DNA from 3 places in the Phytobacter diazotrophicus genome. Region 1 is predicted to be linked to each of the others. Evidence: predicted binding sites of a transcription regulator. Region 1 holds the regulator's gene; each other region holds the start of a gene.

What was found. Region 1 encodes PhoB, which activates phosphate uptake and scavenging genes when phosphate is short. Its sites were predicted from a motif close to CTGTCATAAAACTGNCNNAT; they were not measured.
Region 2: a site for PhoB is predicted at 1,330-1,349, ahead of uvrB (excinuclease ABC subunit UvrB). Genes of this name have one in related genera too.
Region 3: a site for PhoB is predicted at 1,101-1,120, ahead of phnC (phosphonate ABC transporter ATP-binding protein). Genes of this name have one in related genera too.

What each region holds. Positions count from the first base shown of each region.
Region 1 is NZ_CM125428.1:4,460,509-4,466,244, forward strand. It holds gene proY (proline-specific permease ProY) at 1-897, opposite strand, end outside; gene brnQ (branched-chain amino acid transporter carrier protein BrnQ) at 977-2,296, opposite strand; gene phoR (phosphate regulon sensor histidine kinase PhoR) at 2,705-4,000, opposite strand; gene phoB (phosphate response regulator transcription factor PhoB) at 4,022-4,711, opposite strand; gene sbcD (exonuclease subunit SbcD) at 4,907-5,736, shown strand, end outside.
Region 2 is NZ_CM125428.1:3,932,434-3,938,169, reverse strand. It holds gene bioD (dethiobiotin synthase) at 1-153, shown strand, start outside; gene ACS0RQ_RS19180 (ABC transporter ATP-binding protein) at 95-817, opposite strand; gene uvrB (excinuclease ABC subunit UvrB) at 1,582-3,603, shown strand; gene pmrB (two-component system sensor histidine kinase PmrB) at 3,794-4,873, opposite strand; gene pmrA (two-component system response regulator PmrA) at 4,876-5,547, opposite strand; gene eptA (phosphoethanolamine transferase EptA) at 5,544-5,736, opposite strand, start outside.
Region 3 is NZ_CM125428.1:3,282,931-3,288,666, forward strand. It holds gene ACS0RQ_RS15960 (DUF1311 domain-containing protein) at 1-358, opposite strand, end outside; gene ACS0RQ_RS15965 (DUF8812 domain-containing protein) at 355-735, opposite strand; gene phnC (phosphonate ABC transporter ATP-binding protein) at 1,168-2,010, shown strand; gene phnD (phosphonate ABC transporter substrate-binding protein) at 2,046-2,987, shown strand; gene phnE (phosphonate ABC transporter, permease protein PhnE) at 3,077-3,946, shown strand; gene phnE (phosphonate ABC transporter, permease protein PhnE) at 3,943-4,824, shown strand; gene ACS0RQ_RS15990 (HAD family hydrolase) at 4,829-5,494, opposite strand.

The DNA.
Region 1 (5,736 bases):
GTTAATCGCCGACAATGAGGCTGTCAGTACGACGAAGTTAAGAATGCTGGCCGCGAAAGTGATCCCCATATGCTGGAAGGTCAGCACGAAGGGGCTACCGTCGGTCCCCACCTGGTTCCACGGGTAGATAGACATGATGACAAACAGCGTGCCCACGTAGAACACCAGGATACGCATCGGCACGGAGTTGATTGCACGCGGAATAGATTTCTCAGGGTCTTTCGCTTCCCCGGCGGTGATGCCGATGATTTCAATACCGCCGTAGGCGAACATCACCATTTGCAGCGACATCACCATCCCCAACCAGCCGTTACTAAAGAAACCGCCGTTGGTCCACAGGTTACTGATACCGGTAGGCTGGCCGCCGTTGCCAATCCCCCAGATGATGATGCCAAAACCAGCGACAATCATGATGATGATGGTAGCGACTTTGAAGAAAGAGAACCAAAACTCCAGCTCACCAAAGACTTTCACGCTCATCAGGTTGATGGCACAGATGATCAGCACCACGCTGAGCACCCAGATCCAGTGTGGTACGGCGGGAAACCAGACACCCATGTAAATGCCAAAGGCGGTCACATCGGCAATCGCCACAATCAGGATTTCGAAACAATAGGTCCAGCCGGTGATATAACCGGCCAACGGCCCGAGGTTTTCCTGCGCATAGCGGGAAAATGAACTGGCGGACGGGTTGTGTACTGACATCTCGCCCAGCGCGCGCATGATGATATACGCCGCCACACCACCGATGATATAGGCCAGCAATACGCTTGGCCCGGCCATTTTGATGGCATCGGCGGAACCGTAAAACAGCCCGGTGCCAATCGCCGACCCCAGGGCCATAAAGCGAATGTGCCGGGTACTAAGACCTCGCTTTAGTTTGTTCGTACTTTCCATGGTTTCCTGTTCCAGGATCTAAAAAAAACAAAAAACCACGGGACTTTACGTCCCGTGGTTAGTAAACCTTATTGCGCAATTAATGGGCGCTGGATGTCACCTGACGCCCGGCGGCACGATCCCAGCACACAGCCAGAGCCACCATCACCACTGTTGGCATCAACCAGGCCAGCCCCTGCTCTGCCAGCGGTAGACGTTGAGTCCAGGCCGGAAGCATATCGCTAAATGCAGATGCTTTGATACCGTCCAGTACGCCAAAGGCCAGACTGATGAACATCGCCGGTGCAATTACGCGGGTCGAATTATGCCACCAGGAGCGCGTAAAGCTTAACACCACAAGTGCGATACACGGCGGATAGATCATTGTCAGCACCGGAATAGAGATTTGAATCAGATGACTCAGCCCCAGATTCGACACCGCCATGGAGAAGATCCCCAGGATAAACACCAGCGCACGGTAAGAGAGCGGCAGATATTGCGAGAAGAACTCCGCGCAGGCGCAGGTCAGCCCCACCGCCGTAACCAGGCAGGCGATAAAAATCAGCGCAGCCAACAGGAGGCTGCCAGCGCCACCAAAGGTATGGGCAACATATGCATGCAAAATCGCAGCACCATTGGCAGACTGATCCACCAGCGTCGAGCTATCAGAACCCAGACGGAACAGCGCCAGATAGAGCAGCGTCAGACCGACGCCGGCCATCAGGCCAGCCCAGACGGTATAGCGGGTCAGCAAGCGGGCTTCTGTTACGCCACGTGAACGTGCCGCATTAACGATAACGATGCCGAACACCATCGCGCCCAGCGTGTCCATGGTGAGATAGCCATTCACAAAACCGTTCGAGAACGCCGCATGCTGGTAGGCATCCATCGCATGGCTAATCGGACCGGCTGGCCAGATGATAGCGGCAACAGAGAGAACGATCAGCGCGATAATTTTCAGCGGTGCGAGAAAATTCCCGACGGTATCCAGCAATTTGCCCGGATAGAGCGACACCAGAATGACCAGTGCAAAATAGATAATGCTGTAAATCAGCAGCGGCAAAGAACCTTCACCGGTCAGCGGCGCAATCCCCACCTCAAACGATACCGTCGCGGTACGCGGCGTGGCAAACAGCGGCCCCACGGCAAGATAGCAGACGGTGGCCAGCAGTACGCCGGCTACTTTACCAATCGGCGTGCTGAGGCTATCCACCCCTCCGCCCACTTTCGCCAGCGCGACGACCGTCAGCACCGGCAGGCCCACAGCGGTAATCAGAAAGCCAATTGAGGCAGTCCAGACGTGCTCGCCCGCCTGCAAACCAACCATCGGAGGGAAGATGATATTTCCGGCGCCGACGAACAACGCGAAAGTCATAAAGCCCAGAGCAACAATGTCTCGTGGTTTTAAATGATGGGTCATAAACGTTTACTGCCTGTGGATGTGATGTTGTAAGTGTTGAAATTTTCGCCTTATTTCAGCGGAACATTACGGCGGAAATAACCTTTAAACGTAGCGGGAAACACTTCCCGCGCTGCGTGACGGAGAATAGTTTTTCGATTTATCACGCAAATACAGTCGGTCTGACGACATACGGGGCGCAATTTAAACGCTTATAACGTTTAAAGGCAATAAGGGATCGCAAAACCAGATGGTTATACCAACTCTACAATAAATGCCAGATGAAGATACTGTATATAAGAAAAACGGATGGCTAATCATGCGAACAAAAAATAGTCAGAGACATAATCTGTTTGAAGATTCGGGAAAAACGAAGTGTGAAAAGCGGGTCTATGACAGAAGTGGAAAGAAAAACTGACACCTCAGGTGTCAGCTTGCGTTCTTCACGACGAGACGTGCGGGCAATGTAAAGCTGAAACGGGTGCCTTTACCCGGCGTACTGTCGATTTCGAGCTTACTTTCGTGATGGTTAAGCGCGTGTTTTACGATAGCCAGCCCCAAACCGCTACCACCGGTTTGCCGGGAGCGGGCTTTATCAACGCGGTAAAAGCGCTCTGTCAGGCGAGGAATATGTTCAGGCCCAATCCCCGGCCCATTATCTTCAACGATAAACTGCGCGCCAGAGATCGCACGCTGCCAGCGCACGGTAATGTGTGTTCCCGCTGGCGTATGGTTCACGGCGTTATAGACCAGATTGGAAATCGCGCTGCGTAGCTGATCCTCATTCCCCAGCACTTTCAGGTCGTTGTCGACCACGAATTCAAGCTCATGCTTCTTTTGGCTTAACGTCTGCGCCTCGCGCTCCACAACACGCAGCATCATCGGCACATCAATAGTTTCATTTGGCGGTAACGTCGGCGCCGCTTCTATTTTGGATAATGTCAGTAACTGTTTAACCAGACCTTCCATTCGCGATGTCTGCTCACGCATGGTGTGCAGCGCCTTGTCACGCGGCGGCCCTTCCAGCGTCTGCTCCTGCATCATTTCCAGATAGCCCTGCAATACCGTCAGCGGTGTGCGTAGCTCATGGCTGACGTTGGCAAAAAAGTTACGCCGGGCCCCTTCAAGCTGATGCATTTGCGTGACGTCACGCGCCACCATCAATAACTGCTGCTCGCTGTAGGGCATCACGCGGATCTCCAGATGACGACCATTGTTAAGCACCAGATTAAGCGGGCGGGTGAAATCTTTCGTTTTAAGGTAGCGGGTAAATTCCGGATAACGCAGCAGGTTGAGAATGTTTTGTCCGTTATCGTCCGGCCAGCGTAGATTCAGCAATTGCTGTGCCAGGCCATTACACCAAAACATCGTCCCCTCTTCGGTGATCATCACTAACGCATCAGGTAGCGACTCCGCGCCGCTACGAAAACGTTTGATCAGATTACCCAGCTCACGACGGCGTTTTTTATTACGCATCTGCATCTGGTGCAGACCATAAAGCAGGGGTTCCCAGCTTCCCGTGCCCGGCGGCGGCGTCATACTTTTATCGACCCACAACCACCAGGAAAGACGCATTAAATTCCAGAAATGCCAGGCCAGTAACCCGGTGACTGCCACCAGTAAAAACCAGGGCAGATAACCAAATAAAGCGCCGAGCAGTGCAGCGGGTAGACAACAAAGGATGAGTTCGAGTACCAGCCTTTTCCATGACAGCCGTTCCAGCACGCGTCACACTCCTTTCAGATTTTAGAAACGGGTCGAGAAACGATAACCCGTGCCGCGAACGGTTTGAACCATACGATCGTGGCCGCTGTGTTCCAGCGCTTTACGCAACCGGCGAATATGCACATCCACCGTGCGGTCTTCAACATACACATTCGTTCCCCAGACATGGTTCAGCAGCTGTTCGCGGCTATACACACGCTCAGGATGCGTCATAAAGAAATGCAGTAGCTTAAACTCCGTCGGCCCCATGTCCAGAGGATTTTCACCGGTCATCACACGGTGAGAGCTCGGATCAAGGCTCAACCCCTGCATTTCAATGACTTCTTCTACCGCCATCGGCGAGATACGACGCATGACAGCTTTAATACGTGCCACCAGTTCCTTGGGCGAAAACGGCTTAGTAATATAATCGTCCGCGCCCGTCTCAAGTCCGCGCACGCGGTCTTCTTCTTCACCACGGGCGGTCAACATCATCACCGGGATATCACGGGTCATCGCTTCACGCTTGAGATGTTTAATGAACTGAATACCTGAGCCACCTGGCAGCATCCAGTCGAGCAAAATTAGATCGGGCCAGGGTTCATTAAGTTGGTTCACCGCGCTGTCATAATCTTCCGCTTCGACAGGTTGAAAGCCGTTTTGTTCGAGCACGAAACACACCATCTCACGGATTGGCGCTTCGTCTTCTACGACCAGAATGCGTCTTGCCATAATTTGCCCTGTTTAAATTAAGTCATCAGCTAAGTGCGGCGCCATTATGCGTCACTTTTGTGACAGATTTATGAAACAAATGACCAACAGGTGACCCAAGCCTTTGTTTTATGACAGTGGGAAATTCTTTCACTGGCGGCTCGTGTGCCCCTGAATGTTATAATCGCGTTTACGCTTTTTTGCCACGGAACCGCTATGCGCATCCTTCATACTTCGGACTGGCACCTGGGTCAGAACTTCTACAGTAAAAGCCGCGCCGCCGAACACGACGCTTTCCTCACCTGGCTGCTGGTCACCGCTGAGGAGCACCTGGTCGACGCCATTATTGTCGCGGGTGACATCTTTGATACCGGCTCCCCACCCAGCTATGCGCGCGAGCTGTACAACCGTTTTGTGGTAAAATTACAGCAGACGGGTTGTCATCTGGTTGTGCTGGCAGGCAATCATGATTCAGTAGCCACCCTTAATGAATCGAAAGATATTCTTGCGTGGCTGAAGACAACCGTTGTTGCCAGCGCAGGCAGCGCGCCTTTTTATTTACCGTTGCGTGACGGTTCGCCCGGTGCGGTTTTCTGCCCGGTGCCTTTTTTGCGTCCACGCGACATCATGACCAGCCAGGCGGGACTCTCCGGGCAAGAAAAACAGCTTCATTTGCTGCAAGCCATTACCGATTACTACCAGCAACAGTATCAGGCCGCCTGCGAATTACGCGGCGACAGCGTGCTGCCGATAATCGCCAGTGGGCATCTGACCACCGTCGGTGCCAGTAAGAGTGACGCCGTACGTGACATCTATATCGGTACGCTGGATGCCTTCCCCGCGCAAAACTTCCCGCCTGCGGATTACATCGCGCTTGGGCATATTCACCGCCCACAAAAGCCGGGTGGGCAAGAGCATATCCGCTACTGCGGCTCGCCTATCGCTCTGAGCTTTGACGAAACCGGTAACAGCAAATATGTCAATCTGGTGACATTTTCAGCAGGAAAACTGGCGGATGTGACAGCGCTGGAAGTCCCTGTTACACA
Region 2 (5,736 bases), 530 kb from region 1:
ACGCTACGGCGCGTGTTAAAGGCACCTTTGATGGGAGAAATTCCCTGGCTTGCCCACGCGCCGTTCGCTACACAAAACGGTCATTATCTCGATCTCAACGTGCTGAATCAGGCGACATCCAGTGCGACAGAAGTTGATCGTCAAGCTGTCTGACATCCCCTTCGGCGACGTTGCGACCACGATGTAACAGACAGAAACGGTCGGCCACCCGGCGTATAAACGACAGATGTTGTTCGGCCAGCAGGATAGTCATACCGAAATCCTGGTTGAGCCGGACAAGTAAATTGCCGAGTTTATGGATAAACGCCTGTCCAAGCCCGCGTGTGGGTTCGTCCAGAATCAACAGCCGCGGGCGATTGACGAGCGCGCGCGCCATCGCCAGTTGGTGCTGATTATCCTCAGACAGCCCAGCGCCTTTCACCTGACGTAGCCCGTAGAGTTCGGGAAACAGGTCATAAATCTCACGATTGACGGTACTGCGCGGTTCACCAGCGGCCAGCATGGCGATATGCAGGTTCTCCTCAACGGTCATTTGTGAAAATATCCGCCTGTCCTGGGGAACATAGCCTATGCCCATTGCGCTGCGATGCTCCGCCTGTAGGTTGAGTAAATCCCTGGGCGGCGCCCCCGCTTCTTGCCAGACCATGCTACCGCTCTCCACGGGCAGATAACCGGTAATGCAATTGATAAGCGTCGTCTTGCCCATCCCAGGGAGGCCAATAACAGAGGTGCATACGCCGGGGGAGAGGTCGAGATCGACATTCCACAGCGTATGTTGATTGCCGTAATACTGATTGACTGCACGTAAGCTCAACACGGTTCGCTCCTTATCTCTGATCGGGTGACAGAGAAGATGTTGTAGAAGTCTCTGCAAAAGCCTTGCCAGAACCTAAAAGCGAGATTTTTTTCGGAACCCGCTGATGAATAAGAGAGTAAAAGTGCGTTTTGCGGGTGGCAGGCGAAAATATATGCTCTTTGACAGTGCCAGGGATGGCGGGAAATGGTGCAGTCAATTGGTGAATTGTGAGCAGGATCGCATGATAATTCACCGATTCGTTAGCAGATATTCTGCGAAAATAAGCGAGAAAATTTTTTTATTGACCTCAAAGAGGCTGCCGGGTGGTTTTTGGCGACAGGCGAGGCATATGGGCTGGAAGCAGTTATCCACTATTCCTGTGGATAACCTTGTGCATTAGAGTTAGAAAAAGTGCGAGAAGCGAGTAAATACGCGGCTTGCGCCTGAATTGCTGCGAAAGGCGTCTTTTATGATATTCCTTTATTTTTTAATTAGTTAAATAAAAGCAATCCTTGTAAGAAATCTGTCACCCACTGCCACAAAACTTTCATTACCTGTCTTGACAAGTGTTAAAAAAGGAAATGTTCTGGGGATAACCCGCTTTTGCTGGTGTTTTGTACCGTCCCAGATGATTTTCGAGGTGTGCTCATCGTGCCGGGCCAGTGAGTAGAAGAGATTCCTGATTATGCCACTGTTTTTACATCCAGTATTTTTTATTGGCAAATCTCGCTGTGGTGAGTAAAATTACTTTCCTGCCCGCTCATTCCTTCATCAGGTAGCCGTCCATGAGTAAACCATTCAAACTGAATTCCGCTTTTCGTCCCTCCGGCGATCAGCCAGAAGCTATTCGTCGCCTGGAAGAAGGGCTCGAAGATGGTCTGGCTCATCAGACTTTGCTGGGCGTGACCGGTTCAGGGAAAACGTTCACCGTGGCGAATGTCATTGCCGATTTACAGCGCCCGACGATGGTGCTGGCACCGAACAAGACCCTTGCGGCACAGTTGTATGGCGAAATGAAAGAGTTCTTCCCGGATAACGCCGTGGAATATTTCGTCTCTTACTACGACTACTATCAGCCGGAAGCTTATGTGCCGAGTTCGGACACGTTTATTGAAAAAGATGCCTCGGTGAACGAACACATTGAGCAGATGCGTCTGTCGGCCACTAAAGCGCTGCTTGAACGTCGGGATGTCATTGTGGTGGCATCGGTCTCCGCGATTTACGGCCTGGGCGATCCGGACCTGTACCTGAAGATGATGCTGCACCTGACAAAAGGGATGATCATCGATCAGCGCTCCATACTGCGTCGGCTGGCGGAGCTGCAGTACACCCGCAATGATCAGGCGTTTCAGCGCGGTACCTTTCGCGTGCGCGGCGAAGTGATCGATATCTTCCCGGCAGAATCGGACGATATTGCCCTACGCGTTGAGCTGTTTGATGAAGAAGTTGAGCGTTTGTCGCTGTTTGATCCGCTGACCGGGCATGTTGAGTCGACCATCCAGCGTTTTACGGTCTATCCCAAAACTCACTACGTCACGCCGCGTGAACGCATCGTTCAGGCGATGGAAGAGATCAAGGTCGAGCTGGTCGACCGGCGCAAGGTACTGCTGGAGAATAACAAGCTGCTGGAAGAGCAGCGGCTGACCCAGCGCACCCAGTTCGATCTGGAAATGATGAATGAGTTGGGCTATTGCTCCGGCATCGAAAACTATTCGCGCTACCTTTCCGGGCGCGGGCCGGGCGAGCCACCGCCGACGCTGTTTGATTACCTTCCGGCGGATGGCCTGCTGGTGATTGATGAATCCCACGTCACCATTCCGCAAATTGGCGGTATGTTCCGCGGCGACCGCGCGCGTAAAGAGACGCTGGTGGAGTACGGTTTCCGTCTGCCGTCAGCGCTGGATAACCGCCCACTGAAATTTGAAGAGTTCGAAGCGCTGGCACCGCAAACTATTTATGTGTCGGCGACGCCGGGCAACTATGAGCTGGAAAAATCCGGTGGCGATGTGATTGACCAGGTTGTGCGCCCAACCGGGTTGCTCGATCCGATTATCGAAGTGCGACCGGTGGCAACCCAGGTGGACGATCTGCTCTCCGAAATCCGCATACGCGTCGCCATTAACGAACGCGTACTGGTCACGACACTGACCAAACGCATGGCGGAAGATCTGACCGAATATCTGGAAGAACATGGTGAGCGGGTGCGTTACCTGCACTCCGACATCGATACGGTCGAACGTATGGAGATTATCCGCGATTTACGCCTTGGCGAGTTCGATGTGCTGGTGGGCATCAACTTGCTGCGTGAGGGGCTGGATATGCCGGAAGTGTCGCTGGTGGCGATTCTGGATGCGGATAAAGAAGGGTTCCTGCGTTCTGAGCGTTCGCTGATTCAGACCATTGGTCGTGCGGCGCGTAACGTCAACGGGAAAGCCATTCTCTACGGCGATAAAATTACCCCATCCATGGCGAAGGCGATGGGGGAAACCGAGCGTCGTCGCGAGAAACAGCAGCAGTACAACGAAGAACACGGCATCACCCCGCAGGGGTTGAACAAAAAAGTGGTGGATATTCTGAGCCTCGGCGAAAGCCTGGCGAAGACCAAAGGCAAAGGTCGCGGTAAATCGCGCACACCGGCTCAGGTGGAAGCTGCTGAACTGGCGTTAACCCCGAAAGCGCTGCAGCAGAAAATTCACGAGCTGGAAGGGCAGATGATGCAACATGCACAGAATCTCGAATTCGAAGAGGCGGCGAAATGCCGTGATCAACTGCATCAATTGCGGGAATTGTTTATTGCCGCCTCGTAACATGATGCCGCTCACGAAATTGACCTGTGCATCTTAATGTTTACTTAATGAAAGCCGATTACTCTCCTGTGAAAAATCAGGAGAGTATCTATGCACAAAGAAAATCTGGCTCAGTATCTGGCCGTTGCTCTGTCCCTCGCCATTATCATCGGCTTTACCCATCTCTGGGTGCTGACTTACTGAACTCCCCTTAACGTGCAATGGGGTTGAGTTTCACCCATGCGCGAACGCCAGGGCCTGGCTGACGGTTGTGTAAGAAGAATTGCGCGTCATGGAGCTGTGCGATGCGTGAAACGATACTCAATCCAAGCCCTGAACCACCATAGCGACTATCCATTCGCACAAATGCTTTGCTTAACTCTCCGCTGCGGGATTCATCCACGCCTGACCCCTCATCTTCCACCGACAGAACCGGCGTTGAACCACCGATAAGGCTCACGGTAATGGTGGTGCCGGGCGGGCTGTACCGGTGGGCGTTCTCTACCAGATTTCGCAGCAGCACCTGCAGGAGTGTGGCATCGCCTGCCACGGCGATATCTTCTGTCATTTCCGGCAACTGTAAGTGCTGCTGACGGGTGTGCAGCATTCTCTCCAGCTCACTGTGGACCGGCATGACCACATCTTCCATCAGCATCACCTGCTGATAGCTGCCAGCGGAAAAAGATTGCCCGACGCGGGCGAGTTGTAGCAACTGGGCAATATTTTCGGTCATCTGGTCCAGCCGCTGGAGCAGGGGGGCGACATCCAGAGCATGGCTTTTGGCCATTAACTCCAGGTGCAGACGCAGGCCTGCCAGCGGCGTACGCAACTCATGGGCTACGTCAGCGGTAAACAGACGTTCGCGATCCAGTGTGACGGTAAGGCGTGAAACCAGTTGATTGATGGCAGAGGCAACGGCTTCCACCTCACGGACCGGGTTTTCCAGAACGATGGGTTCAAGGTTGCCCGGCGCACGCGCATCGAGCTCGCGCTGTAATGCTGAAAGAGGGCGGGTTATGGTTTTCAACGCTTTAAAACAGAGCAGCAGGGCGAGACCAATGATCAGCAGGCTTGGCACCAGCAGACTGGCGACCGCCTCGTGTACTTCATGCTCAACCTGTTTATGGTTGTTATGGCTGTGAATCGCGCTTTCCACCAATAACTGGACTTGCTCTTTACTCTCATGCCATAGCCAGAACACGCTGACCAGTTGACACACCACCAGAATCGCCCCGACGGTGAGCAGCAAGCGGCTTCGCATTGACCAATTCCTGAACTGAAAGATCGCCATGCTTATTCCTGTTTATCGGCGTGGATCAACATATACCCATAGCCGCGAACGGTACGGATACGCGATTTGCCGATTTTGTCACGCAGGTTATGGATGTGCACTTCCAGCGTATTAGTCGCCGGTTCGTTGTCCCAGTTGTAAATGTCGTTATAGAGTATTTCACGGTGTACCGGCGTACCCACTTTCATCAGCAGGCGTGACAGCAACGCGTACTCTTTTGGCGTAAGCTCCAGTAACTCTTCGCTGAGCCATACCTGACGGCGGGTCAAATTCAGCCGCAAATTACCGTTTGTTAATTCGCTGTCTGCCTGGTTATTGTGACGCCGCAGCAGGGCACGAATACGCGCGTTAAGCTCTTCGAGTGCGAAGGGCTTAACCAGATAATCATCCGCACCGGTGTCCAGCCCGGAAATACGATCGGAGAGCGTGTCCCTGGCGGTCAAAATTAATACCGGCAGCGTGAATTTCTCGCGGCGAACACGCTCCAGGAAATGGAGGCCATCTTCGTCCGGAAGGCCAAGGTCAAGCACCATCAGACTGTAGTGTCCGGTTGCCAGACTCAGGCCCGCTTCATGCGCGGTGGATACGCCATCGCAGGCGTATCCTTCACTTTGCATGGCCAGAATCAATCCCTGTAATAACAGTGCATCATCTTCGACGACCAGAATTTTCATTTCGGCTCTCCACGACAGGCAGTCAAAATATCATCTTGCGCACGGTATTCCTTCGTACTGACCCCTGTCATACCCAACATGGTCGAGAAGAGATTATCCTGCGAAAAGTTCTTTTGCTGTGCCTCTTTTTGCAGGCACTGATTATCTACGCCGTAACGCTTTTGATAATCCTCAGACAGCCAAATAAGC
Region 3 (5,736 bases), 1.2 Mb from region 1:
CACCGATTTGCGACCCAACGCCTAAACAGAAGTTCTTGCGATACTCTTTCCATGAATTTTGCGACTCCAGGAAAAGCTTACTGAAGACATCACCAATGGTCAGTTGAGGATCCTGACTTTTATATACGGGCCCAGTATTGTTTGCCTTTATTTGCCCGACTGTTTTGGCAATTAACTCATCCATGCTTTTATTGCTTTTGTCACTAAGAGCGTGTAAGCATTCAGAAGCTTTTCCACGGTCAGCATTATTATGCCAACAAGTATCAGTTTCTGGCCCGGCGATAACATCTGCTTTTTCAGCACTGAAGGCTGACGGAGCTAAAGCCAACAAAATAATCGCTAACACTATTTTCTTCATTGTAAATACCTGATTCTGTGTCTTGTAGGCTCATAACGCATTAGTGATAAATCTTCCCGGATGAAGTTAATAAGCGCTGTTCTGCCAGCAATTGCAGCCTCGATTAAGCTTGCTGGATGTCTTATGCCCTGGTAAAAAATATCGACAACGACATCTTTTATTTTCTGGTCGAGTTGATCCCATGAGGGTGCGTTCGTTTTTTTTGCTGCTGTTTTTTCATAAAAAGGTTTGGCGTAATTCTTTTTCTCTAAATAAGAACGTTTGAATAATTCAATTTGCTGCACATAGCTTAGCTTACCAAAGTTAAACGCTTTCATTAACTCAGCTTTTGTAAGCGGCGAAATCAGACTTGCGCCTGTCTCTTTCTCAACCTTCATCAATAGTTCGCTGCGGGTGATTCCCAATCTGTTCGCTACGTGGCTAGCGCAACTCCGTGCGTGTGACGCTCTGTGCACAAGAAGGCCTTCTATGTCTAAAACTTTTCTTCTTGATGACGAATGTGACACTGATTCCTCCTTTAGTCGAAATTGCTGTCCACTCATGCATGATGCGATAAGAAAAACAACTGATGTTTCTTGCCAGCTTCTACCGGGAGTAAACCGTAAGCACAACTTCGTAAATCAAAATAGCTGAAGTTGATGGCAGCGTCCGCCCCTCGCCCATAACGACCTTATCGTTTTATGCTTTTTCAATAGCTTTACACCCAGGACGTTTTCGCCCCGTTCATTATTTGTTCTCTGTTTCATCATAAAACGATCACACGCAATCCCCGTAATGTTGGGCATTCTCGTGAAAAATCTGGATGACACATGAACAGCGCACTGGCAGAACACCCGGAAACCCTGGCGCCCTCGTCGCACCACTTGCACAGCGCCCCGCTGCATAAAGTGCTGAGCGTCAAAAACTTAAGCAAATCCTACAACAACCATCAGACCGTGTTACAGGACATCAGCTTTGACCTGCACAGCGGTGAGATGGTCGGTGTGATTGGCCGCTCCGGCGCCGGTAAATCCACCCTGTTGCATGTGCTCAACGGAACGCACAGCGCGACATCCGGTGAGATCCTGAGTTTCCCCGATGTCGGTCTACCGCGCGATGTTTCTCGCCTTAAAGGCCGCGAGCTGAGCCAGTGGCGCAGCCAGTGCGGGATGATTTTTCAGGACTTTTGCCTGGTGCCGCGTCTCGACGTGCTGACCAACGTGCTACTGGGCAGGCTTAGCCAGACCTCAAGCTTTAAGTCGTTGTTCAAAGTCTTTACAGCCGAAGATCGCGCGAAAGCTATTGCGCTGCTGGAGTGGCTCAACATGCTGCCGCACGCGCTGCAACGTGCGGAAACCCTTTCCGGCGGTCAGATGCAGCGCGTGGCAATTTGTCGGGCGTTAATTCAAAACCCCTCGATTTTACTGGCGGATGAACCCGTCGCCTCGCTGGATCCCAAAAATACGCAGCGCATTATGCGCGTGTTACGAGAAGTGAGTGAGCAAGGCATCAGCGTGATGGTAAACCTGCATTCCGTGGAACTGGTAAAGGAATACTGCACGCGCGTTATCGGTGTTGCACAGGGACGGATTGTTTTTGACGCCTCCCCTTCTGCGCTGACACAGGATGTTTTGCACACGCTTTATGGTGATGAAATAAGTCAACTGCATTAATTCTTCCTTCAATTGAGACGACACAGGCAATGACAATGAAAAAGCATATTTCAGGCGCATTACGTTTATCGGCATTGATGACAGGTCTTCTGCTGGCGTGGCAGGTGAACGCGGCTGAACAACCGAAGGAATTAAATCTGGGTATCCTCGGCGGGCAGAACGCCACCCAGCAAATTGGCGATAACCAGTGCGTAAAAGACTTTCTGGACAAGGAACTGAGCGTCGACACCAAATTGCGTAACTCGTCTGACTACTCTGGCGTTATTCAGGGCTTATTGGGCGGCAAAGTCGACGTGGTGCTGAGCATGTCGCCTGCATCGTATGCCTCCGTCTATATCAACAACCCGAAAGCGGTGGATATTGTGGGCCTCGCCGTGGACGATAAAGACCAGTCGCGCGGCTATTATTCTGTGGTTATCGTCAAAGCAGACAGCCCGTATAAGAAACTGGAAGACCTGAAAGGCAAACCGTTCGGCTTCGCTGATCCGGATTCCACCTCTGGCTTCCTGATCCCGAACCAGACGTTCAAACAGCAGTTCGGCGGCACTGCCGACAACAAATACAACAACTTCTTCTCCAGCGTCACCTTCTCCGGCGGCCACGAGCAGGACATTCTGGGTGTACTGAACAATCAGTTCGCGGGCGCAGTAACCTGGACTTCCATGGTCGGAGACTATAACTCCGGCTACAGCGTGGGCGCGTTTAACCGCCTGATTCGTATGGATCATCCGGATCTGATGAAACAGATCCGCATTATCTGGAAATCACCGCTGATCCCGAACGGTCCTATTCTGGTGAGCAATAGCCTGCCGGCTGATTTTAAAGCCAAAGTGGTCACCGCCATCAAAAAACTGGATACCGACGACCATGCCTGTTTTGTCAAGGCGATGGGCGGCACCCAGCACATCGGTCCTGGCAGCGTGGAAGATTACAAACAGATTATCGATATGAAACGTGAGCTGGTGACCGCACGTTAATTCGCACTCACGTGCGTTAAAAAAATAGCCCCAGGCTCAACGCCCGGGGCTTTTGTTCGAATGTTGTCTCCGCCTGAGACCGGTTAGCCATGAACACGAATATGTCGTTTGAGCAGTATTACCAGAACATCCGAATGCGCCAGAAACGTGACACGGTCGCCTGGTCGCTTGTCTTACTCGTACTCTATTTTACTGCCGGAAACGCAGCGGAATTTAACCTGAACACCATCTGGCATTCACTGCCGAATTTCTTCGACTACATGCGGGAGACCATGCCGACACTGCATGTATCCACGCTCTTTGCCGACAGCCACACAAAGGGCTCGCTGGCCTACTGGGGCTATCGCCTGCCTATCCAGTTGCCGCTTATCTGGGAAACCCTGCAACTGGCGCTGGCAGCCTCGCTAATATCGTTTGTCCTGGCAACGGCATTCGCTTTTTTGGCGGCAGGTAACACCTGGTCGCCGCCGCTGGTCCGTTTTGGTATCCGTGCGCTGGTGGCATTTTTACGTACCATGCCGGAACTGGCGTGGGCGGTTATCTTTGTGATGGCCTTTGGTATTGGCGCGATCCCCGGTTTTCTGGCGCTTATGCTGCATACCGTTGGTAGTCTGACCAAGCTCTTCTACGAAGCGATTGAAAGCGCTAATGACCGCCCCGTGCGCGGTCTGGCCGCCTGTGGCGCGAGCCATTTTCAGCGCGTCCGCTTCGCCCTGTGGCCACAGGTGAAGCCCCTTTTTCTCTCCTATGGGTTTATGCGCCTTGAGATCAACTTCCGCTCCTCCACCATTCTGGGGCTGGTGGGCGCTGGCGGCATCGGCCAGGAGCTGATGACCAATATCAAACTTGACCGCTACGATCAGGTCAGCATCACGCTATTGCTGATTATTGTCGTCGTTGCGGCGCTGGATACCCTGTCTGGCCGTCTGCGCCAGTGGGTGCTGGAGGGTGGAAAATGAGTCACTGGCAGGCCGCACCCGATGTGGCATTAAGCCGTCAGCAGCATAAAACATTGTTTCAGGCGCAGGGGCGTTATTTGCGCCGTCTTGGTCTGATTGCCCTGGCGGGGTTGCTCTATTACGTCTGGTTTTTTGCCCAGTTCGGCATTCCCGCCGATCAGGCCTTCAACGGCATCACGCAAATTGGCCGTTATATCCTGCGTATGTTTGTCTGGCATGACTTTATGCACTGGCCGTTTCGCTACTACTTCACCCAAATTGCCATGACGCTCGCCATCGTCTTTGCCGGGACCCTGACCGCCACCTTTATCGCGCTGCTGCTCTCCTTCTTTGCCGCACGTAATATTATGAAAGGCGGTATCGCCGGCGTGGTGGCGTTTTTGATGCGTCGCCTGTTCGATATGTTGCGCGGTGTTGATATGGCTATCTGGGGGCTTATCTTTGTCAGGGCCGTGGGGCTTGGGCCACTGGCCGGGGTGCTGGCGATCATCATGCAGGACACCGGATTGCTGGGACGTCTGTATGCGGAAAACCACGAGGCGGTGGACCGCTCACCGGCACGCGGGCTGACGGCTGTCGGTGCCAGCGGTCTGCAAAAACACCGCTTTAGTACTTTTACCCAGTCCTTCCCCACGTTTCTGTCGCTCAGCCTCTACCAGATTGAATCGAATACCCGGTCAGCGGCGGTGCTGGGCTTTGTCGGCGCGGGCGGGATCGGCCTGATTTACGCCGAAAACATGCGCCTGTGGAACTGGGATGTGGTGATGTTCATCACCCTGATTCTGGTGGCGATCGTGATGGCGATGGATGCGGCGTCCGCCTGGTTGCGACGCCGCTATATCACCGGAAAGCCGGTTCCGCTTTATAAAGCGCCGTAACGGGTTAGTCCAGACGCCAGTTCAGCACCGGCCAACGGTGCTGTTCTCCCTGGGCGGCAAGCTGTGAACAGGGATTGACCAGAAAAACCTCGTCGGCACGCAGACACAGGGGCAGATCATTAATTGAATCGGTGTAAAACGTCAGCGGACCATTGGCTTGCGGATGCGCGTCGAGCCAGTGGTGAAGGCAGGTGATTTTGCCCTCCTGATAGCTCGGGGTGCCGTCAATGATGTCGGTATAGCGGTCGTTATCCATTTTGACCTCAATACCAATGGCATGCTGGATGCCCAGCACAGGCGCGATTGCCTTCACCAGCAGGCTGACGGAGGCCGAGATAATCAACATCGGCTGATGTTGCGCCTGTAATGACTGGATAAGCGCGAGCGCCTGCGGGTAAATACGCGGACGGATGTCGGTTTGCACACAGCGCGCCACCAGTTGGTCAACGTCATCGCGGCTGAGTCCGATGAGCGGAGAGAGGATCAGCGCAACGTATTCCTGCAGATCCATCTCCCCCCGTGCGTAATCGAGCATCAGGCGTTCTTCATGCAGCAAATATTCCGGGTCGCTGACATACCCTTCGCGGACCAGAAAACGGCTAAAGATGGTGCTGCTGTCGCCATCTATCAGTGTATTGTCCAGATCGAATACGTAAAGCGGTTGCGACATTGTGGCTTCCTTTTTGTCCGTTTTGGACGCACAGACTGACAAAAATATATGACATCACGATGTTGAGCGGCGCATTTTTTATGCATTGAAAAATGGCGATTTTACAAAAACAGGCACACGCTTGTGATCGGGGCAATACCGCTTTGTACCCGTCTTGATCAATGATGAGTCAATAAGAGCCGTTTTTATTTTAATTCCACACAAACCGTGTTGCTTATAAGAAAGGAATTGACTATCAAATC